Regions from separate parts of the Massilia sp. GCM10023247 genome, predicted to be linked through region 3. Evidence: predicted binding sites of a transcription regulator. Region 3 holds the regulator's gene; each other region holds the start of a gene.

Region 1 (5,537 bases), on a different contig from region 3:
GGCGCCAGCGCGGCGCTGCTGTGGCTGCGTACGGCGCCCTCGCCCTGGGCGGCGGCCCTGCGCAGCAGGCTGCGCGCGCTGCTGCTGGGCGCCACGGCCGGCGCCATGCTGGCCTACGGCGGCATCCTCTGGGTCGAGGCGGCGTCGATGGCCGAGGTGCCGCTGCTCGACGCGCTGCCCGCGGTACGCTCCGTGCTGACGGCAACCCACTGGGGCCTGGCCTGGACGATCGGCGCCGCGGCGCTGCTGGCCGCAGGCGCCCTCGCCCTGGCAAGCCCGCATTCCCAGGCGAATCGCGCCCTGATCGCGGCGCGCCTGCTCGCCATCGGCGTGCTGCTCTACAGCCGCAGCATGGTCAGCCACGCCGGCGCCGGCGGCGACTTCAGCTGGGCCGTTGCCGTCGACTGGGTCCACCTGCTGCTGGTGAGCCTGTGGGTGGGCGAAGTGATCGTCGCCGGGCTGATCGTCTTGCGCGCCCTGCCCGGCGATTTGCCAAGGGATCTGCCTGCCGGCAGGGCCGACTGCGCGCGCTATGTCGAAGCGCTCTCGCACAGCGCCACGCTGGCCCTGGCCGGCATTTTCCTCACCGGCGCGCTCGGCGCCTGGCGGGTGCTGGGCAGCCCGCAGGACCTGCTCGGCAACACCTACGGCAGCGCGCTGCTGGTCAAGGTCGCCCTGGTGCTGTGCGCGGCGGCCCTGGGCGGCTTCAACCGTTTCCGCGTCATGCCTGCCCTGCTGGGTTCGCTGCGCCAGCCGCGCGGGCCCGGCCCCGACATCGGCCGGCGCTTCGCCCGCATCCTCCAGCTCGAAGCGCTGCTGCTGCTGGCCGCGATCCTGGCCGCCGCCGTCCTCACCTCGAGCCCGCCTCCCATGGCGTCCTGAACCACCACCACCAACAAGGAGCATCCATGTTCAACAAGTGTATTGCCGCCGCCGCCCTCGCTGCCTCGTCCTTCGCTGTCCACTCCGCCAGCCTTGCCGCCACGCCGACCGACACCGTGAATGCCTTCCATGCGGCGCTCGCCAGAGGCGACCAGGCCGGGGCGCTGGCCTTCCTGTCGCCGCAGGTCGCGATCTACGAGGCCGGCCATGTCGAACGCTCGCGCGACGAATATGCAGGACACCACCTGGGCGGCGACATCGCGTTCGCCAAGAGTTCGACCCGCAAGGTGCTCAAGCAGGCCGAACGGATCGAAGGCAACATGGCCTTGGTCATGGAGGAAACCGAAACCACCGGCAGCGCGAACGGCAAGCCGGTACACGCCTTCGGCACCGGCACCACCGTGCTCGAAAAGAAGGGGGACGACTGGTCGATCGTGCACGTGCACTGGTCCTCGCGCAAGGCAAAGTAAGACCGCCTGGCAAAACCTCCATGGCTGCGTTGCAGCGTCTCGCCGTACGAGGGTACTGTCTTCGCGGTCCGCCGCTGCGGCGCGGCGTCGGGTGGCCGCATCCCATGCCCTAAAGGTCGTGCTCGGCGCTCCAAGGCAGGCGGCGCTCGCCCGTCCTGCGCGGCCGGGGCCGTGCTCAGTGCCCGGTGCTCAAGGTTGGGGGCGGGCCGGCCGGCGCCGTGGCGCCGAGCATGCCGCGCTCCTCCGGGCGCAGGGTCAGCACGGCGACGCCCGAGGCGGTGACGGCGACCGTGTGCTCGAACTGGGCGGACAGCGAGCCGTCGCGGGTGACCACGGTCCAGCCGTCGTCTTCGGTGCGCACGCTGCGCCCTCCCCGGTTGAGCATCGGCTCGATCGTGAATACCATGCCTTCGCGCAGCACGAGGCCGGTTCCGCGCTGCCCGAAGTGCAGCACCTGCGGCTCCTCGTGCATGGCGCGCCCGATGCCGTGGCCGCAATATTCGCGGACCACCGAGCAGCCGTTGCGCTTGGCATGGCGCTCGATCGCCCAGCCGATGTCGCCCAGCCTGGCGCCGGGGCGCACCGCGCGGATGCCCTTCCACATGGCCTCGTAGGTGGTCTGCACCAGGCGCCGCGCGGCAAGGTCGACCTCGCCGATGAGATACATCTTGCTGGAGTCGGCGATATAGCCGTTCTTTTCAAGCGTGATGTCGAAGTTGACGATGTCGCCGTCGCGCAGCACAGTCGCTGCGGACGGCACGCCGTGGCACACCACCTGGTTCACCGACGAGTTGAGCACGAAGCCGTAGTCATATTGCCCCTTGCTCGCGGGTCGGGCCTGGAGGTCGTCGACGATATGGCGCTCCACCAGCGTATCGACCTCGAGCGTCGTCATGCCGGCCAGCGCCATGCGGTCGAGCAGGCCGAACACCGAAGCGAGCAGCCGCCCCGATTCGGCCATCAGGGCCAGTTCCTGCGCGGTCTTGGTCATGCCGCCCTCATCGCGAGCGGCGGCGCCGACACACCTGCCTGCTCCAGCTCACGCTGCATGATTTCGCTGAAACTGAGCGTCGGATTGGTTTCGCACAGCATGCCGACCTTGATCCAGAAGGCCGCCTGCGCATTGATGGAACGGCAGGACACCTTGGTTGCCTTGCGGACCTGCTCGTGCAGCTCATCGTCGATATTTACGATACCCATGACCTACTCCTCTATATATAAAACGTATACGGAGTATATAGTGGTCGGGTGCTACGCGCCAGCCGGGTGCTCGCACGATTGAGGCAAATCAAACATTCCCGCCCTTCGAAGAGCAGACTGATCGCGACCGCATGCGAATGCACGGATTGGAGGAACGGCCATGTTCAAACGGATTCTGTTACCCACCGACGGTTCCGAGCTGTCGGCGCGCGCGGTGCTGGCGGGCGTGAACTTCGCAAAGGAGGCCGGCGCCCAGGTCGTCGGGATGACGGCGCTGCCCGATTTCCGGACCATTACCGCCGACGCCGACATGCTCGAGAGCACCGAGGACGAGTACCTGGCCGCCAGCGAAGCACGCGGCAACCGCCTGCTGGCGACCGTCGTGAATGCCGCCAGGGACGCCGGCGTGCCCTGCACGACCGAACTGGTGCGCTCCGACCAGCCCTATGCCGCGATCCTGGAAGCGGCGCGCCGCCACGGATGCGACCTGATCATCATGGCCTCGCACGGCCGGCGCGGCATCAGCGGCATCCTGCTCGGCAGCGAGACGCAGAAGGTGCTCGTGCATAGCGCGATTCCGGTGCTGGTGATGCGCTAGGGCCGATCCGACTGAACGGCGCCAGCCGGATCGGCCGCTAGTCGCCGCCTTGTTTGTCCCGTCCGCGCCGATCGTGGCGTTCATACGCAAGCGTTGCCGGGTCCGTATGCATGAAGCTCAGGAACCACGGTGCAATCAGTCCGCCGCCTGGGGGCACGAAGGTGCGGAACGCTTTTGACTTCACGTTGTAACGGCGCACCTCTCCCTGACCAAGGGTGGGATCGGGGGCGCTCAGCGGAACGAACAAATCCCCTTTCGGTCCGAACAGCACTGCTTGCGCAAACCGCCTGGGTTCGCCGGGGCGGTAGAAGTCGATCCGGTCGAGCGGCAGGCCGATGTTTTTACCCCTGATGGCCTGTTTCGGAACGATCAGCACCTTGTCCGTGTCCGTCTCGTCGCGCTGGAAACTGGTGACGACCAGCTCGCCGGCCGGCGAAAAGACCAGTCCTTCGGGCCGGTGCAAATCGTTGGTGTTGCGCTCGCATTCCTCGGGATTCGATAACAGGACATCGATGAAGGCGCGTGTTTCCGGATCAAAGCGCACGATGCTGCCGCCGCAGGGGGTCAGGTAACGCAAGGACACATACAGGTGCCCGTCCGGCCCAAGCACGATGCCGCGCGGATGGAAGGCCTGGGTCGTGCCGGGCTTGTCCAGGTTCGGATCGAGGTTGCCGATGAAGCTGGCCTGCTCACCCTCGAGGCGATAGGCGAGCAGCTTTCCCGCGCCAAGTTCGCCCTGCGCATCCGGTTCCGCCAGGTCGGCGATGAACAGGGTGCGTGTGCCGTCCTTGTTGGGGACAATAGCGATTCCGCGGGGAATGAAGGGGGCCTCGGGATCCGTGCGTGGCACGAGGGCACCAAGGAAGCCTCCCTCGCGGTCATAGCGCAAGACCTCGCCGTTGAAGTCGGTGTCCACGTTCTGGTTGACGACCAGCCACTCCTTGCGGCGCGCATCGAACAAGATGCCGCGCGGCCCGGCCAATCCGCCGCTTCGCGGCGGTATGGCAGGCTTGGCGAGCAGGCGGCCGGTCCGGGCATCGAAGAAGCGCACGCTATCGTCCCCTGTATCGCCGACGGCGAGCACGTCCTTGTGCACCGCACAGGCTGTCATGCTTGCGGCGACGGCAAGCGACAGCAGTGCGGTCCGAATCACTTTTCCTGTGGGCGTGGATTTGCGTGACAGCGATGTTTTCATGGCAGCCTCACTTGTTGGTCATTGAACATACGGGATCGCGCGAGCCGCCGCAGTCGATTCCCATGCATGCAGCATGGTCCTCAGCGGACTCATGGGTTCAATGTGGAACAAGCTTCTGCCACGGACGCATCAATGCAGCCGGGACCGCCTGTTTCGTCGACAAGTGGAGCAAGCAGCGCGCAGGGCCGACGCTTCCCTGCAGGCCAGCCGGGTTCAGATCCAGTACACGAAGGCGGCCAGCCCCGCGATCAGGCCCAGCTTGGTTGCCTTGTAGACCGTCCCGTTCCAGGCCTTGAAGCGGCGCCGGTACTGTCCCATCACGTAGGAGATGCGGAAGGCCTTGCTCACCAGCCCCGTCTGGTCGCCGGTTTCGTTGGGCGAACTGGCCGCCGTCATCATCGTGCGGCCTAGCCAGCGGTTCACGGCCTGCATCCAGCGGTAGCGCATCGGGCGCTCGACGTCGCAGAACAAAATGATGCGGTCGCTCTCGCTGCCGTTGACGGCCCAGTGGATATAGGTTTCGTCGAAGATCACACCCTGGCCGTCGCGCCAGCTGTAGCGCTGGCCGTCGACCTCGATGAAGCAGCGGTCGTCGTTCGGCGTGGACAGCCCCAGGTGGTAGCGCATCGACCCGGCGAAGGGGTCGCGGTGCGGGTTGAGCTTGGCGCCAGGCGGCAGCTCGGCGAACATCGCCGCTTTTACCGAAGGAATCGCCTGCAGCAGCGCATAGGTCTGCGGACACAGGCGCTGGGCCGAGGGATGGCTGGCGTCGTACCATTTCAGGTAAAAGCGCTTCCAGCCGCTCTTGAAGAAGGAATTGAAGCCGGCGTCGTCGTTCTGTTCGGCGGCCTTGATCTTGTTCATCGCGATCATGGCGAGCGCCTCCGCGCGGATCAGCTGCCAGTTCGACTCGAGCGGCGCCAGGTCGGCAAATTCGCGTACCGGAATGTAGGGTGTGCTCGGCACCCTCGAGAACAGGTGCATGAAGAAGTTGATGGGCGCCATGAACGACGAATGGTCGAACAGTTGCCGCCTGATCGGCAGGCGCACCTTGCCGCGCAGGTGAATGTGCAGGACCGAGAAGAAATAAAAGCCCACTACTGCCCACTTCATCTTTTCCTCCGCCCTGGATGGCCCGGCTTAGTTTGGGGGGAAAAGAATAGCATAATCGCCAGGCGCCCGTCTGGGGGCC
Region 2 (5,537 bases), on a different contig from region 3:
TGCGGCACCGCCGGCGCACTGCGCCACGTTCTCATAGACCTTCAGGTCTTCGTAGTGGTGGCCGTCGCTGAAGCCCTTCACCGATGCCACGATCATGCCCGGGTTCAGTTCCTTGATGTGCTCCCAGGTAAAGCCCATGCGGTCCAGTGCGCCTGGACCGAAGTTCTCGACCAGCACGTCCGACTCTTTGATCAGCTTGGTGAGGATTTCCTTGCCCGCCGGCGTTTTGGTATCGAGCGTCAGCGAACGCTTATTGCTGTTCAGCATAGTGAAGTACAGTGCGTCGACGTTCGGGATGTCGCGCAGCTGCGAGCGGGTGACGTCGCCCGCGCCAGGACGCTCGACCTTGATCACGTCGGCACCGAACCATGCGAGCAACTGCGTGCAGGCGGGGCCAGCCTGGACGTGGGTAAAGTCGATAATCTTGATGCCTTCGAGTGGTTTGCTCATATTGTCAGTCTCCATTTATCAATCGATGTTGCAGTTCCCGCCGGCCGGCCCGCGGGCTTGCCTGGGGGACGGCGCCCTGGGGCGCCGTGCGATTCGCTGTGTTACTTCTTGGCGCCGCTTTGCGGATTCAGGTTCGTCAGGCGGCCGCTCTCGGTGCCGGCGGTCTCGTCGATGACGGCATTGATGAGGGCTGGCTTGCCGGCGGCAATCGCCTCGCTCAGCGCGCGGCTCAGCTCTTCCGGGGTGGTGACGTTGTAGCCGATGCCGCCGAAGGCCTCGATCATCTTGTCGTAGCGGGCACCTTTGACGAACACGGTCGGGGCGACGTCCTTGCCACCAGTCGGGTTCACGTCGGTACCGCGATACACGCCGTTGTTGTTGAAGATAATCGTCGTGACCGGCAGGTCGTAACGGCAGATGGTCTCGAGCTCCATGCCGCTGAAACCGAAGGCGCTGTCGCCTTCGATCGCGACCACCGGCTTGCCGCTGACGACGGCCGCGCCGATCGCGTAGCCCATGCCGATGCCCATGATCCCCCAGGTGCCGGAGTCGAAACGCTTGCGCGGCTGGTACTGGTCAATGATGCTGCGCGCATAGTCCAGCGTATTCGCGCCTTCGTTCACCAGGTTGATGTCCGGATGCTCCTTGAGCACGTCGCGGATGGCACCCAGCGCGGTGTGGAAGTTCATCGGCGACACGTCGCGGGTGAGCAGGGCCTGCATCTTGGCCATGTTCTGCTCTTTGCGCTCGGCGATCGGGCGGAGCCACTCGGCGTCCGGCTTCGTGATGCCGGCGCCGTCGAGCCCGTCGAGCAGGGCCGAGACGCACGAGCCGATATCGCCGATCAGCGGCGCGGCAATTGCCACGTTACTGTCGATTTCGGTCGGCGAGATATCGATCTGGATGAACTGCTTCGGCTTGCCCCAGGTCTTGCCCTTGCCGTGCGCCAGCAGCCAGTTCAGGCGCGCGCCGACCAGCACCACCACGTCGGCTTCGGCCAGCACGTAGGAGCGGGCGGCCGAGGCCGACTGCGGGTGAGTGTCCGGCAGCAGGCCCTTGGCCATCGACATCGGCAGGTAAGGAATGCCGGTGCGCTCGACCAGGGCACGGACCTCCTCGTCCGCCTGGGCGTAGGCAGCGCCCTTGCCGAGCAGGATCAGCGGCTTCTTTGCACCCTTGAGCAGGTCCAGTGCACGTTGCACCGAATCCGGGGCCGGCAGGTGGCGTGGCGCCGGGTCGACCACCTTGATCAGGGAACGCTTGCCGTGCGCCGCCTCGAGCGTCTGCGACAGCAGCGCCGCCGGCACGTCGAGGTAGACACCGCCCGGGCGGCCCGAGACGGCAGCGCGAATCGCACGCGCGACACCGACGCCGATGTCCTCGGCCTTGTTGATGCGGTAGGAAGCCTTGGCGTACGGCTTGGCCGCGTTCAGCTGGTCCATCTCTTCGTAGTCGCCCTGCTGCAGGTCGACGATCTCGCGTTCGCTCGATCCGGAAATCAGGATCATCGGGAAGCAGTTGGTGGTCGCGTTGGCCAGTGCGGTCAGGCCGTTCAGGAAGCCCGGCGCCGACACGGTCAGGCAAATACCCGGCTTTTGGGTCATGTACCCGGCAATGGCCGCGGCGTTGCCTGCATTCTGCTCATGACGGAAGCCGATGAAACGCATTCCCTCGGCTTGCGCCAGACGGGCCAGGTCGGTAATCGGGATTCCGACCAAGCCAAAAATCGTATCGATGTCGTTATGCTTCAACGCATCGATTACCAAGTGAAAGCCGTCGGTCACGTCTACCGATACGTGGTTTGTCATTGCTGTCTCCAGTTATTATCAATCCGGGCGACCACCCCATTTGTGCCGCCTTCGAATCATCATAGCCAGCACGCCTAATTTGCCTCATTGACCACGGTCAATTTTCGCCGCATCATGTAAGAATCTAGGTAAATGGCCCCATGCAATGACGATCATTTCAAATCACGCGGAAAGAAACATCATCCGTCTCCAGTTGAAACAGAACGTAGTTCTCAAGGAATTACGCGACAGTGAAATGGCCGCGCTCGAACCCTATTTGACGATCGAGAATCATCACAAGGGCGACCTGCTGGTGAACCAGGGCGTGCATGAAATGGCGCAATATTTCATTCTGGACGGCATCCTTAAACGCCAGGTCACGAACCAGGAAGCCAAGGAGATGATCCTGCGCTTCTCGGCTGAACGCGACATCGAAACCAGCTACGCCGCCTGGTGCCTGAAAACGCCGACGCCGTACAGCATCGCGTGCGTCACCAAGGCTCGCGTGGCGCGCATGCCGCTGACGCAATGGGTCGACTTCATGCACAGCCACAGCGCCGTGAAGCAGGCCTTCGAGTACGAGGTCATGAATTTGATGAGCGGCATCATGGCGCACACGATTACGCTGCATTTGCTCGATGCGCCGGGGCGCGTGCACCGCTTCATGCGCAAGCACCCCGATTTGTTCGAACGGCTGCCGAAGAAAGAATTGGCGTCGTATCTGAACCTGTCGCCGGAAACGCTGAGCCGCTTGAAAAACCGGGGAAAGATTTAAAGGCAGGCGCCCGCGGCGGACCCAAAAAACGGGCCGCCCAGGCACGTTCGCCGCAAACAAACGCACCGCCCGGCCATTTCTGGCGTGGACGGTGCGTTTTATTCCTTAAAAATTCCCGCAAAGCCGCTCAGGCAGTGACCAGTTTCTGCAGCCGTACGCCGCCGCCTTCCTCGGTCATGGTCTGCTCCAGCATCTTCACGAGCGCATAGGCCGAGTCGATATGCGGCGTCGGGGTTCCGGTCATGCGCGCCAGTTCGATCACCGAGCCCACCAGCGCATCGATTTCCAGCGCCCGGCCCGCCTCCACGTCCTGCAGCATCGAGGTCTTGTGCTTGCCGACTTTCTCGGCGCCTTCGATGCGCCGGTCCAGCGTGACCCGGAACGTAATCCCCAGCTTGGTCGCGACCTCTTCCGCCTCGCGCATCATGGACGCAGCCAGCTCGCGTGCCAACGGGTGCTGGCAGATATCGACCAGGGTCGAATGCGACAGGGCGCTGATCGGGTTGAAGCTGACATTCCCCCACAGCTTCAGCCAGATTTCACAACGGATATTGTCCAGCACGGGCGACTTGAAACCGGCATTCTGGAAGCAGGCGGAGACCGCATTGGCCCGCTCCGTCAAGGTGCCGTCCAGCTCCCCCAGCGGAAAGCGCACGCCTTCGATGTGCTTGATGACGCCTGGCGCCACCAGTTCGGCTGCCGGGTAGACCACGCAACCGAGCACGCGCTCGGGCGGGATCCTGTACGCCAGTTCGCCACCGGCATCGACGCTGTGCACGGTACGCCCTTCGAACTCGCCGCCATGGCGGTGGAAGTACCAGAAAGGTATCCCGTTTTGCATCGTCACGACAACGGTCTCTGGACCGAACAGCTTGCCTATGCGGGGGGCCACGGCATCGACCTGGTGCGCTTTCAGGGCCAGGACCACCACGTCCTGCACGCCGGCCGCGTCATAGTCGTCGGTCGCGTGCACATTCGGCGCAACCTTCTCCTCGCCATCCATTTCGATGAGCTTGATACCATTTGCGCGAATCGCTTCCAGGTTGGCGCCCCGCACGATGAATGTCACCTGCTCCCCAGCCAGGGCCAGCTTGGCGCCGACCAGGCCTCCTATTGCTCCCGCTCCGATTACTGCGATTTTCATGACTACCCCTTGGTTTACTCGAACCGATTGATGAGCTTTCCGATGCCGTCGATCTCTACCTCGATCGTGCTGCCTGGCCGCATCGAGCCCACACCGACCGACGTCCCGCACAGCAGGATGTCGCCCGGCTCCAATGTCATGTCTTGCGAAATTTTGCTGACCAGCTCGGCCACCGAGAACACCATGTCGTTGACCGGATAGTCCTGGCGGACCTCGCCGTTGAGGGTCGTGCGCACGACCAGCATTGCCGGGTTGAGTCCGGTAGCGATCACCGGGCCGAACGGGCAGAAGGTGTCGAAGCCCTTGGCGCGCACCCATTGCGGGAAGGTCGGGTCGCGCTGGATGATGTCGGCCACGGTGACGTCGTTGGCGCAGGTGTAGCCGAACACATAGTGGGGCGCGTCCTCCACCGAGACGCCGCTGCAGCTGCGGCCGATCACGATCGCCAGCTCGCCCTCGAATACGATCTTGCCCTCGCAGCGCGGCTTGCGGATCGTGCCGCCCGGCTTCAGGTAGGAGGTCGACGGCTTCATCAGGTAGAGCGGCTCGGGCGGCGGAGCGATGCCCAGCTTCTTGCCGAGCGCGTGGAAGTTGTTCCACATCGCCAGTACCTTGCCGGGCACGCAAGGCGCGAGCACTTCGACCTCGCGCAGGCTGATCGACAGGTCGGTGCGCTGCGGGCTGTCGAACATGTCGCCCTTGAAGATGCGGATCTTGTCGCCCTCGATCGTGCCAAAACGAACGGTGTCAAGGTGTTGAAAACGTATCCAGTGGTGGATCATGTGATTTATCTCTCGTACGGCGGGATCGGGGGGATGACCCGGCATGCAAGCCTGCTTCTCATGCCAGTCACGGTATAAAGGTCAACAAATAGCTTGATTCTGAAACAACAACTTCTGTATATCCTTGACCACGGTTAAGATTCAAAAATCTCAACTCAAGCAGTGTTACTTAGACCCCGATCTGCCGCTGCTGGATCTCGCGCCAGTTGATGAAAGCGCCGGGATTGCGGCCGGCGGCGCTCAGCTTGGCGTGGCAGCGCTCCTTGGTGGCGAGAATGGCCTCGACCAGGAAATCGGCGTCATGCGCGCTGAGCAGGTGCGGCTGGTGCTCGGCCAGGTACTTGCGCAGGCCGGTGCGGTCGTCATTGCCGGACGCTGCCCGCGCGTACTGTCCTGCGTCCCAGTACCAGCTCAGTCCCAGTTCATGAAAGGCCGCGTTGTAGGCGTTACGCTGGGCGTCGGCGTCGCTGCTGCAGATCGTCTTCATGGCAATTCTCCCGGTGGAAACGTGTGGTTGAGTTATCTGGAACCCATACTATTCGAACAAAATGATTAGCAATACTTAAAGTTTTTATGGATAATCATTAGCAATCGTTTAT
Region 3 (5,537 bases):
CGCTGCTGCCGTCGACGGCGGTGGCCGCGCCTGTCGCCGCTGCTGCCGCTCCAGCTGTCAAGCCGAACGCCGCCTTCGATGCCTGGGCCGACAAGTTCGCCAACGACTGGGTGCGCCGCAATCCGCAGTACGCCACCGCCACCCAGTACTTCAGCGGCGCCGAGCAGGACCGCCTCGACCGCGAGCTGACGCCGCAGACGCCGGCCCAGCGCAAGCAGGCAATCGACATGGCGAAGCAGGGCCTGGCGCGCCTGGACAAGTTCCTGTCCGGTCCCCTGAGCGAGACCCAGCGCGTTTCGGCCCTGGTGATGCGCTGGTCGCTGTCGAACACGGTCGCCAACGAGCCCTTCGAAGACCATAACTTCGTGTTCTCGCAGTTCAGCGGCGTGCAGGTCGGCCTGGTCAACTTCATGACCCAGACCCACCCGATGCGCCGCGCCTCGGATGTCGACAGCTACCTGGCGCGCCTGGACCAGGTCGCCGCACGGATGGACGAAGCGCTGGCGCGCGGCCGCTCGGCCGCGGCGCGCAAGCTGATCCCGCCGCGCTTCATCCTCGAGCGCGCCCAGTTCCAGGTCGATACCTTCCTCAAGCCGGCCGCGCCGCAGAACGTGCTGGTGACCTCGCTCGAGCAGCGCACGGCCGGGCTGAAGGACTTGACGCCCGAAGCGCGGACCGCGGCGATCGCGCGCGCGACGAAAATCGTCGAGGACAAGATCCGTCCGGCCTACACCCGGGTCCAGGCCTTCATGAAGGATCTGCATCCGAAGACCGACGACACGGCCGGCATCTCGCGCCTGCCCGACGGCGCCAAGGCGTATGCGCGCGCGCTCGCCAACTACACCAGCACCACGCTCGGCGCCGAGGAGATCCACGCGATCGGCCTGCGCGAAGTGGCGCGCATCGAAGCCGAGATGGACAAGCACCTGCGCTCGCTCGGCTTCAAGGAGGGCAGCATCGAAGCGCGCATGAAGGCGCTCGACGCCACCTTCCAGCCGAAAGGCGAAGGGGACCCGCGCCCGGCGATCCTGGCGAGCTACGTCGAGATGGTGAAGGACGCCGAGCGGCGCAGCGCGCCCCTGTTCAACATGAAGCCGCGCGCCCCGGTCGTCGTGCTGCGCGAGCCGCCGCTGACCGAAGCCTCGGCCGCCGCCCACTATTCCCTGCCGGCGCCGGACGGCAGCCGCCCGGGCGTGTTCTGGGTGCCGATGCGCGGCCCGACCTTCGACATGATCCGCATGCGCAGCCTGTCCTACCACGAGGCGGTGCCGGGCCACCACTTCCAGCTGGCGATCCAGCAGGAACTGACCGGCATCCCGAAATACCGCAGCCAGCGCATCTTCAGCGGCGGCAGCGCCCACAGCGAAGGCTGGGCGCTGTACACCGAGCGCCTTGCCGTGGAGCAGGGTTGGTACGAAGGCGACGTCCCGGGCCTGCTGGGCGCGCTCGGTTCGGAACTGTTCCGCGCACGCCGCCTGGTGGTCGACACCGGCCTGCACATGAAGGGCTGGACCCGCCAGCAAGCGGTCGACTACGGCATCAACGTCCAGGAAGTGGACCGCTACGTCGCCTGGCCGGGCCAGGCCACCGCCTACATGATCGGCATGCTGCGCATCCTCGAGCTGCGCGACAAGGCCAAGGCGGAACTCGGTGCGAAATTCTCGCTCCCGGGCTTCCACGACATGGTGCTCGGCGCCGGCTCGGTGCCGCTCGACGTGCTGGGCCAGCTGGTGGACGGCTGGATCGCGAAGGAAAAGGCGAAGGCGTAATGCGTAGGGGTGGTCGAGGCCGGTGGCCTCGACTACGTGTTCACCGGGCGGCTCCACCCTTCACGACGCGCATACGCGGCCATTGCGCCTGCTTCGCGTTCCGCGGGCATTTAGCCCGCGTCACCCCACGCGTTCAACCACCCCGTGATCTGCCACGAATGATCGCCCGTGCGTTGAACGCGTGGGCGGCGCACACGCCGCGTGGGCATTTATGGCCGGGTGGAGCCGCCCACCCTACGACATCGGGCTACACTGGTCCGTGCCGGCCGCGATCGCCTTGAGCTTGACCGGGTCGAGCAGCCGCACTTCGCGCTTGTCGACCTCGATCCAGCCTTGTTTCTTGAAGCGCGACAACAAGCGGCTGACGCTCTCGATGGTCAGGCCGAGGTAGTTGCCGATGTCCTCGCGCGACATGCGCAGGCCGAAGCTGGTCGAGGAATAACCGCGCGCCGCGTAGCGGGCCGACAGGTTCACCAGGAACACCGCAAAACGCTGCTCGGCGCGCATGTTGCCAAGCAGTAGCATGACGTTCTGCTCGCGCGTGATTTCCTGGCTCATGATGCGGTGGAAGTGGCGCAGCAGCGCCGGCACCTGGCCGAACAGGTCTTCCAGGCGCGCGAACGGGATTTCGCACACTTCACTGTCTTCCAGCGCCACCGCGTCGCAGTGATGGCGGTCGCCGCTGATGGCGTCCATGCCGAGCAATTCGCCGGCCATCTGGAAACCCGTGATCTGCTGCTCGCCGGCCGCATTCACCTGGTAGGTCTTGAAATGGCCGTAGCGCACCGCGTACAGGCTGCGGAAGGGCTCGTCCATGGCGTACAGGCGCTCGTCGCGCGCGAGACGGCGGCGGCGGCCGATGATCTGGTCGAGCCGGGTGATGTCGGCGTCGTCCAGCCCCATCGGCAGGCACAGCTGGTGCATGCTGCAGGCGCTGCAGCTGGCCTTGATGGCGCCGAGGCTGATCGGCGCCGTCGCAGGAAGTGGAATGCCTTGGTTCATCTGGAGAGAAAAAAGCGGGGTCAGCCCGATTATAGACCGCCCACCTCGCCAACCCGGCGTTTTTTCCGGACATGGCTGTCCGCGCAGCGGCAAGCGATGTACGGACGCAACGGCCGTGCGGGCTTCAGTGTATTGTTGCCAACGACAGCCAGGCTGCCAACTGTGCGCGCGATGGACCATGCTAGATTCTGGAGAGCTCATCCCCGGAGGTGCTCATGTTCGGCTTATCGGCCCTGGACCTGGCCCGCATCCAGTTTGCGTTCACGATGTCCTTCCACATCCTGTTCCCGGCGGTCACCATCGGCCTGGCAAGTTACCTGGCCGTGCTCGAGCTGTCCTGGCTGCGCACGAAACGCCCGGTCTACGTCGACCTCTACCATTTCTGGCTCAAGATCTTCGCCGTCATGTTCGGCATGGGCGTGGTGTCGGGCATCGTGATGGCTTACCAGATCGGCACCAACTGGAGCGCCATGTCCGAGTTCGCCGGCTCGATCATGGGCCCGGTGCTGGCCTACGAGGTGCTGACCGCCTTCTTCCTGGAAGCGGGCTTCCTCGGCGTCATGCTGTTCGGCTGGACCCGGGTCGGCCCCGGCCTGCATTTCCTCGCCACCTGCATGGTCGCGGTCGGCACACTGATTTCCGCCACCTGGATCCTGGCCGCCAACAGCTGGATGCAGACCCCGCGCGGCTATGCCATCGAGGGCGGGCGCATGGTGCCGGCCGACTGGCTGGCGATCGTCTTCAATCCGTCGTTCCCGTTCCGGCTGATGCACATGGTGGTGGCCGCCTATCTCACGACGGCGCTCATCGTCGGCGCCACCGGGGCCTGGCAACTTCTTCACAGGAAAGAAAAGGCGCGCGACAACCCGGCGGTGCGCAAGATGCTGTCGATGGCGATGTGGATGATCCTGATCGTGGCGCCGATCCAGGCCGTGATCGGCGACTTCCACGGCCTCAACACGCTCGAACACCAGCCGGCCAAACTGGCGGCGATGGAAGGGCACTGGCAGAACGAGCCCGGCAAGGCCGTGCCGCTGCTGCTGTTCGGCATTCCCGACATGGCCGCCGAGCAGACCCGCTACGCGGTCGGCATCCCCAGGCTGGGCAGCCTGATCCTCACCCATAGCTGGTCCGGCCAGATTCCGGGCCTCAAGGAGTTCGCGCCCGAGGACCGGCCCAATTCGCTGATCGTGTTCTGGAGCTTCCGCCTGATGGTCGGCCTGGGGCTCTTGATGATCGCGCTCGGCGCCTGGAGCCTGCTGCTGCGGCGGCGCGGGCGCCTGTTCACTTCGACCGCCTTCCTGCGTGCTGCCATGTGGATGGGACCGGCCGGGCTGGTGGCCATCCTCGCCGGCTGGGTCACGACCGAAGTCGGGCGCCAGCCCTGGGTCGTGTACGGGGTCATGCGCACCAGCCAAGCCGCCTCGCCGCACGACGCCGGCACGCTCGCGCTCACGCTCGGCCTGTTCGTCGTCGCCTACATGTTCGTGTTCGGCGCCGGCACCGCCTATGTGCTGCGCATGATGCGCAAGGGGCCGCAGGCCTTCGAGCTGCACCGGGCCACCGAGGGCGGGCCGGGGGAAGAGCGCACGCCGAGCCGTCCGATGTCCGCCGCCGACGTCGGCAACGACGACGACGGCGCGCCCGGCATGCAACTCGACACCAGGGGAGACTGAGCATGGGCATCGACACCTCGCTCATCTGGGCGCTGATCATCTACTTTGCCGTGTTCATGTACGTGCTGCTCGACGGTTTCGACCTCGGCATCGGCATGTTGTTTCCGTTTGCCAAGGAAAAACGCGACCGCGACACCATGATGAATACCGTCGCCCCGGTCTGGGACGGCAACGAAACCTGGCTGGTGCTGGGCGGGGAGGGCTTGCTGGCGGCCTTCCCGGTGGCCTATGCGATCATCCTGTCCGGGCTCTACCTGCCGCTGATCTTCATGCTCATCGGCCTCGTGTTTCGCGGGGTCGCCTTCGAATTCCGCTTCAAGGCCAAGGAAAGCGGGCGTCACATGTGGGACAAGGCCTTCATCGGCGGCTCGGTGGCGGCCAGCTTCTTCCAGGGTGTCTCGCTCGGCGCCTTCCTCGACGGCATTGCGGTATCCGGGCTGCGCTATGCCGGCGGCCCGCTCGACTGGGTCGCGCCGTTCCCGCTGCTGGCCGGCGTCGGCGTGATGATCGCCTATACGCTGCTCGGCAGCACCTGGCTGATCATGAAGACGGAAGGGGACCTGCACTTTCGCATGGTGCAGGTCGCGCGCCCGCTGGCGCTGCTGCTGCTGGGCGCCATCGTGGTGGTCAGCATCTGGACGCCGCTGCGCGATCCGCTGGTCGCCGCGCGCTGGTTCACCTTCCCGAACATCGTGTTCCTGCTCCCGGTGCCGGTGCTGGTGCTGCTGGCCATCGCGGTCCTGCTGCTTTCGCTCAAGCGCGACCCCCACCGCTTGCCCTTCATCTCCGCGCTGGCCCTCATCTTCCTCGGCTATTCCGGGATGGCGATCAGCATCTGGCCGCATATCGTGCCGCCCGCGATCACCATCTGGGAGGCATCCTCGCCGCCGAGCAGCCAGGGTTTCGCGCTGGTCGGCACGCTCTTCATCCTGCCGATCATCCTCATGTACACGATCTGGTCGTACTGGGTCTTCCGCGGCAAGGTCAAGGCCGACGCCGGGTATCACTGATGGGCGAGGGACCGCAACCGGGAGCCCAGCCCGAGCGGCCAGCAGGCCGCCGCGCCCTCTGGCTGCGCCGGCTGGGCTGG
Region 4 (5,537 bases), on a different contig from region 3:
CGCGTGCTCGACCGCGGTCTCGGGATATTCGTGGTGCGTGCCTTGCCAGGCACTGGCGTCGCGTTCGGGCGTGGCGGCGGGAGGGAAGCCGGGTCGGTTCATGTGCGCTCGTCGAGTGTGGATCGGTGTCGATCAGGGTAATCAGTGGGCAAACAGCACCGGCAGCGTGGTGCGCTCGAGCAGGATGCGGGTGACGCCGCCGAGTACGATTTCGCGATAGCGGCTGTGGCCGAATGCGCCGGTCACCAGCAGGCCGGCACCATGCGCGTCGGCGAGCCGCAGCAGGGCTTCCCCTGCGGGCAGGTTGGTCCGGTCGACGACGACCTCGACGGGCACGCCGTGACGCGCCAGGTACAGGGCCATGTCGGCGCCGGGTTCGTCGCCGTGGATGCCGCTCTCCTGCTCGGGATTGATCACGGCCAGGCGCACGCTATGGGCGCGCGCGAGCAGCGGCAAGGCGCCGGAGATCGCGCGCAGCGCCGGCACGCTGCCGTCCCAGCCGACGACGATGCTGTCGGCGATCGGCGCGCCCGCATACGAGGGCGGGACCGCGAGCAAGGGCCGCGGCCCGTGGAGCGCGAGGTATTCCGGCAGTCCGCGCACGGTGGAGGCCGGATCGTCCCGGCTCACCACCAACAGGTCGGCATAGCGCGACTGCAGCAGCAGGGCAGGTCCGTTCTGGTCCTCGACCAGGCGGCCTTCCAGCGACTCGACGCCGTGCCGGCGCGCGCGCTCGGCGAACTGGTCCAGGCACTTGCGGCCCTGTGTGCGCAACACTTCGTAGTCGGCGCCCGGCATGACGCCCATCGAGCCGTTGAGCATGGCAAACGCGGCCCAGGACATGCCGGTCGCGGCGGCGCCGACCAGGTGCGCCCCATGGGCGTTCGCAAGCAGGGCAGCAGCGCTCAGCCGGCTCTCCATCGCAGGGCTGTCGTCGGCGTGGACGAGGATGGTCTTGTACATGGCAATTCCTTTCGGGGGAAGGTACTGGTCAGGGAACGATCGCGACTTTCAGCACGCCGTCGCGCTGGTTGGCGAAGAGTTCGTAGGCCTCCTCGATCTGTTCCAGGCGAAAGCGGTGGGTGACCAGCGGCTGGAGGTCGAGCCGCCCGGAGGCGACGACGTTCATCAGCCGCCGCATCCGCTCCTTCCCGCCCGGGCACAGGGTGGTGACGATGCGGTGGTCGCCCAGCCCGGCCGCGAACGCGTCCACCGGCAGGGTCAGCTTGCCGGAATAGACCCCGAGGCTCGACAGGGTGCCGCCGGGCCGCAGGCAGCGCAGGCAGCTCTCGAAGGTCTGCTGGGTGCCGAGGGCTTCGATGGCGACGTCCGCGCCCACGCCGTCGGTCAGGCGCATGATTTCCTCGACCGGGTCGCGCTGGCTGTAGTCGATCACGTGGTCGGCGCCCAGGCGACTGGCCATTGCCAGCCGTTCCGGCAGCCGGTCGACGGCGATGATGCGCGACGCGCCGCGCAGGCGCGCGCCGGCGGTGGCGCACAGGCCGATCGGGCCCTGGGCGAATACCGCCACCGTGTCGCCGATGCGGATGCCGCCGCTCTCGGCGCCGCCGAAGCCGGTGCTCATGATGTCCGGACACATCAGGACCTGCTCGTCGCTCAGGCCATCCGGGATCGGCGCCAGGTTGGCCATGGCAAACGGGACCCGGACATATTCGGCCTGGCAGCCGTCGATGGTATTGCCGAAGCGCCAGCCGCCGATCGCATGGCCGCCGCACTGCGCCTGGTGGCCGTCGAGGCAGGAAAAGCATTGGCCGCAGGGGCAGATCGCGCCGGCGACGACGCGCTGGCCGATCGTGTAGCCGGTGACGCCGGCGCCCAGTTCATGGATGACGCCGACCGGTTCGTGGCCGATGGTCAGGCCGTCGGCCACCGGGTACTCGCCCTTGAGGATATGGACGTCGGTGCCGCAGATCGTGGTCATGGTGATCTTGACGATCGCCTCGCCGGGACCGGCACGCGGGACTGGTTTGCGGCCCAGCACGATCCGGCCGGGGCCCGTGAAGACGGCTGCATTCATGTTCGTCATCGTTTGCTCCTTGTCGGGTTTGCGGGGCGGCTCAGCGCGCCATCAGTACCGGCAGCGCCGCCTCCCGCAGGACGGTCCTGCTGGCGCCGCCCAGCAGCAACTCCTGGAAACGGGTATGCCCGTAACAGCCCATCACGACCAGGTCGCAGCCCTGCTCGGCCGCGAGGGCGAGGATGGCGCGGCCGGTGTCGCCGTGCGGATCGCGCAGCACGGGCTCGGCGCGCACCCCATGGCGCCCGAGGAAGGCAAGGGCGTCGTCCAGTTCCGCCTGTCCCAGGCGATCGCTCGGGAACACCGGCGTCAGCACGGCCAGGGCGACCTGGGCGGCGCGCTGCAGCAGGGGCAGCGCCGCGGCCATCGCGACCGCCGCCTCGCGGCTGCCGTTCCAGCACAGCAGGATGCGGCGCGGGCAGGCTGCCGCGGCGGCGGCGCGCGGCACCACCAGCACCGGGCACGCCGCATTGAAGACCACATGGTCGGGCATGCGCGAGGCCGGCGGCAGGTAACCCAGGCTTTCGTCGGGATCGTCCTGGCTCAGCACCACCAGGTCGGCGCAGCGCGCCAGCAGGGCCAGCGCCTCGGGCGCCTGGTCGCTCACCAGCCGTGCTTCGTGCGACAGGCCGTGGCGCCGGGCGATCTGCTCGAAGGCATCGAGTGCACGGCGGGCCGTGCGCACCAGCGGATCGACATAGCCGGCAAGCAGGGTTCCCGGCGCGGCATCGCAGCCGTCCGGGAAGACGGCGCGCGAAATACCGGTCATTGCCGCGCCGACCAGATGGGCGCCATGTTCGGCGCACAGTGCCGCGGCCAGCTCGATGCGCGCGGGAGCGTGGCGTGACGGGTCGACGTGCACGAGGATGGTCTTGAAATGCATGGGGCTGGCCTCTCAGGTGGCGTGGCAGGGAACAACCATGACCGGGACGGCGCTGTGCGCGAGCACCGCTGCCGTCTGGCTGCCCGGCAGCGAGCCGCGGCCGGTGCGCTTGCTGCGCAGGGCCATGACGATCAGGCCGCAATCGAGGTCGCGGGCAAGCTCGAGGATGGCTTCGCTGGGCGCATCCGCACGCCGTGTCAGGAGTTGGGCGGCCACACCTGCCTGGGCGGCGCGGCGCTCGACATCGGCCAGGCATGCCCGGGCCTGGTCTTCGCTTTCCGGGGCGGCGACGACGCCCATCCCCTCGCTCAGGAGCGGACGCAACGGAACCACGTGCAGGCCGACGATCTGCGCGCCGCTATCGTGCGCAAACGCCATCGCCGCGTCGACCGCGGCCGTCGAGGCGGGGCTGCCATCGGTAGGAACGAGTATCCGCTTTGTCATCCGACTCTCCACGTTGGTACTATCCTGTTTTGGCCCGGGCCAGCGGACCGGTATCGTCTCTGACACAGTTTCCCGGTCACGGCAGTCGACTGCCATGATCTGGATCAAATGCATTGGACTGATCGAAGGAACTTTAACCAAGGCACTAGACGACTATCCGTATATCTGCTTGCGGCTCAGTGCGCCATCAGCACGGGAACCGTCATGTCCCCCAGGATCGAGCGCGTCACCCCGCCGAGCAGCAGTTCGCTCAGCCGCAAGCGGCCATAACCGCCCATCACCAGCAGGTCGGCGCCGCGCTCGGCCGCCAGCGACAGCAGCGGTTCGCCGCTGTCGAGCCGCGCCGCTTGGACGACGCATTCGGCGCCGATTCCCTGCCGCTTCAGGTAGGCCTGCAGCTCCGGGCCGGCTGCGGGCGCGTCGGGAGCGCAGAAGCTGGCCACGGTGACGCTCGCGGCCCGGCGCAGCAAGGGCAGTGCGCCGTCCAGTGCCCGGGTTGCTTCGACACTGCCGTTCCAGGCAAGCAACACGTGCCGGCCTGCGCTGGCGTCGCGCTGGATATAGGGAACGACCAGCACCGGCCGCGGGCAGGCCAGCAGCACGTGCGCGGCCAGGTCGCCGCCCGTCGCCGGCGCCGGCGTGCCGGGGTCCGTCTGGCCCAGCACCACGAGGTCGGCATAGCGCCCCGACAGCGCCAGCCCGGCGCCCACCTCGTCGTCCACCAGGCGCTGCTCGAACGAGGGCACCCCGGCAGCCGCCGCCAGTCCGATAAAGCGCTCCAGCGCTTGTTCTGCGCGGCGGTACAGCGTGTCCATCAGCGGCGCGAGCACGGTACGCGCCAGGTCCGCGCCGGCTTCGCGGTAGTAAAAGCGCGACACCCCGGTGAGGGCGACGCCGACCAGGTGTGCGTCGTGGCGCAGCGCCAGTTGCGCCGCCAGGGCGATGCGCGCCTCGCCCTGTGGGGTCGCCTCGGCGTGTACCAGGATCGTCTTGTAGTCCATGTCTGGCTCCGTTCTCGCTCCGTTTGCGGTTGGGTTGTCGTGTGCGGTCAAGCCGGCAAGGCGCGCGGCCGGCGCCGCCGCGCCAGCTTGAGCAGGTCGAAGGGCAGGGCGGCGGCCAGCCCCAGCCCCACGGCCGCGAATGCGTACTGCGGCGGCGGCGCGTCGAACTGGAACAGCCGCGCCAGCGCTTCCACGTACAGGGCCGCAGCCAGCGCGCACAGCGCCGCGCCGGCGACGATCCAGGCGACCCGGTTGGCGCGGCGCACGACCTCGAACAGGGTGAGGGCGCGCGAGCGGTTGCCGAAGATCAGGCCGACGTTGGCGGCCACCAGCGCGGCGAAGGCAAAGGCCCGCGCCTGGCCCGCGGGGAGCGCGTCGAGCGCCCAGCCGTAGGCGGCAATCACGGTCACCAGCACCGTCAGGCCCTGGGCCAGCGCCAGCACCAGCGCTTGCCGGTCCAGCAGGGGGGCGTTGCGCGCGCGCGGCGGGCGGCGCATCAGGTCCGGTTCCTCGGCCTCGTTCTCGAAGGCCAGCGCGCAGGCCGGGTCGATCACCAGCTCGAGGAACACGATGTGGATCGGATACAGGACGACCGGCCAGCCCAGCATCACCGGCAACAGCGCCAGGCCAGCCGTCGGCACATGCACGGCGACGATGTAGACCATGGCCTTGCGCATATTGGTGTAGATGTGGCGGCCGAGCCGCACGGCGCGCACGATGGAGGCGAAGTGGTCGTCGGTCAGCACCAGGTCGGCGGCCTCGCGCGCGACGTCGGTGCCGCGCTGGCCCATGGCGATGCCGACGTGGGCCGCCTGCAGGGCCGGCGCGTCGTTGACGCCGTCGCCGGTCATGGCGACCACCTCGCCGTCGCGCTGCAGGGCGCGCACGATGCGCAGCTTCTGCTCGGGGGCGACGCGGGCGCAGATGTCGGTCGCGCGCAGCGCCTCGGCCAGCGTGGCGTCGCCGGCCGCGGCGATCTGCGCCCCGCTCAGCGGCGCCTGGCCGGCCAGGCCCGCCTGGCGTCCGATGTTGAGCGCAGTCGCCGGATAGTCGCCGGTGATCATCATGACGCGCATGCCCGCCGCCCGGCATTCCCCGACCGCCTCCCTGACGCCTTCGCGCAGCGGATCGGCGAAGCCGACCAGCCCGAGGGGAACGAAGTCGAAGTCGT

What was found. The regulator FNR, encoded in region 3, switches genes on or off when oxygen is low (the NO sensors DNR and NnrR bind a similar motif). The targets are predictions, from matches to a motif close to TTGATNNNNATCAA.
Region 1: a site for FNR is predicted at 2,631-2,644, ahead of ACFPAH_RS20480 (universal stress protein). Genes of this name have one in related genera too.
Region 2: a site for FNR is predicted at 2,346-2,359, ahead of oxc (oxalyl-CoA decarboxylase). Genes of this name have one in related genera too.
Region 4: a site for FNR is predicted at 3,460-3,473, ahead of ACFPAH_RS20725 (universal stress protein). Genes of this name have one in related genera too.

Annotation. Positions count from the first base shown of each region.
Region 1 is NZ_JBHSIB010000024.1:273,299-278,835, forward strand. Features, by position in the region: gene ACFPAH_RS20460 (copper resistance D family protein) at 1-882, shown strand, start outside; gene ACFPAH_RS20465 (YybH family protein) at 909-1,352, shown strand; gene map (type I methionyl aminopeptidase) at 1,528-2,343, opposite strand; gene ACFPAH_RS20475 (ParD-like family protein) at 2,340-2,552, opposite strand; gene ACFPAH_RS20480 (universal stress protein) at 2,713-3,150, shown strand; gene ACFPAH_RS20485 (hypothetical protein) at 3,188-4,345, opposite strand; gene lpxO (lipid A hydroxylase LpxO) at 4,559-5,458, opposite strand.
Region 2 is NZ_JBHSIB010000017.1:83,852-89,388, forward strand. Features, by position in the region: gene frc (formyl-CoA transferase) at 1-450, opposite strand, end outside; gene oxc (oxalyl-CoA decarboxylase) at 552-2,258, opposite strand; gene ACFPAH_RS14720 (Crp/Fnr family transcriptional regulator) at 2,404-3,012, shown strand; gene ACFPAH_RS14725 (2-dehydropantoate 2-reductase) at 3,140-4,156, opposite strand; gene ACFPAH_RS14730 (fumarylacetoacetate hydrolase family protein) at 4,171-4,938, opposite strand; gene ACFPAH_RS14735 (hypothetical protein) at 5,108-5,425, opposite strand.
Region 3 is NZ_JBHSIB010000029.1:17,012-22,548, forward strand. Features, by position in the region: gene ACFPAH_RS22420 (DUF885 domain-containing protein) at 1-1,769, shown strand, start outside; gene fnr (fumarate/nitrate reduction transcriptional regulator Fnr) at 2,004-2,771, opposite strand; gene ACFPAH_RS22430 (cytochrome ubiquinol oxidase subunit I) at 2,987-4,447, shown strand; gene cydB (cytochrome d ubiquinol oxidase subunit II) at 4,450-5,457, shown strand; gene ACFPAH_RS22440 (DUF2474 family protein) at 5,457-5,537, shown strand, end outside.
Region 4 is NZ_JBHSIB010000025.1:13,972-19,508, forward strand. Features, by position in the region: gene ACFPAH_RS20705 (PHA/PHB synthase family protein) at 1-123, opposite strand, end outside; gene ACFPAH_RS20710 (universal stress protein) at 142-963, opposite strand; gene ACFPAH_RS20715 (NAD(P)-dependent alcohol dehydrogenase) at 992-2,047, opposite strand; gene ACFPAH_RS20720 (universal stress protein) at 2,079-2,921, opposite strand; gene ACFPAH_RS20725 (universal stress protein) at 2,934-3,365, opposite strand; gene ACFPAH_RS20730 (universal stress protein) at 3,542-4,366, opposite strand; gene ACFPAH_RS20735 (cation-translocating P-type ATPase) at 4,414-5,537, opposite strand, start outside.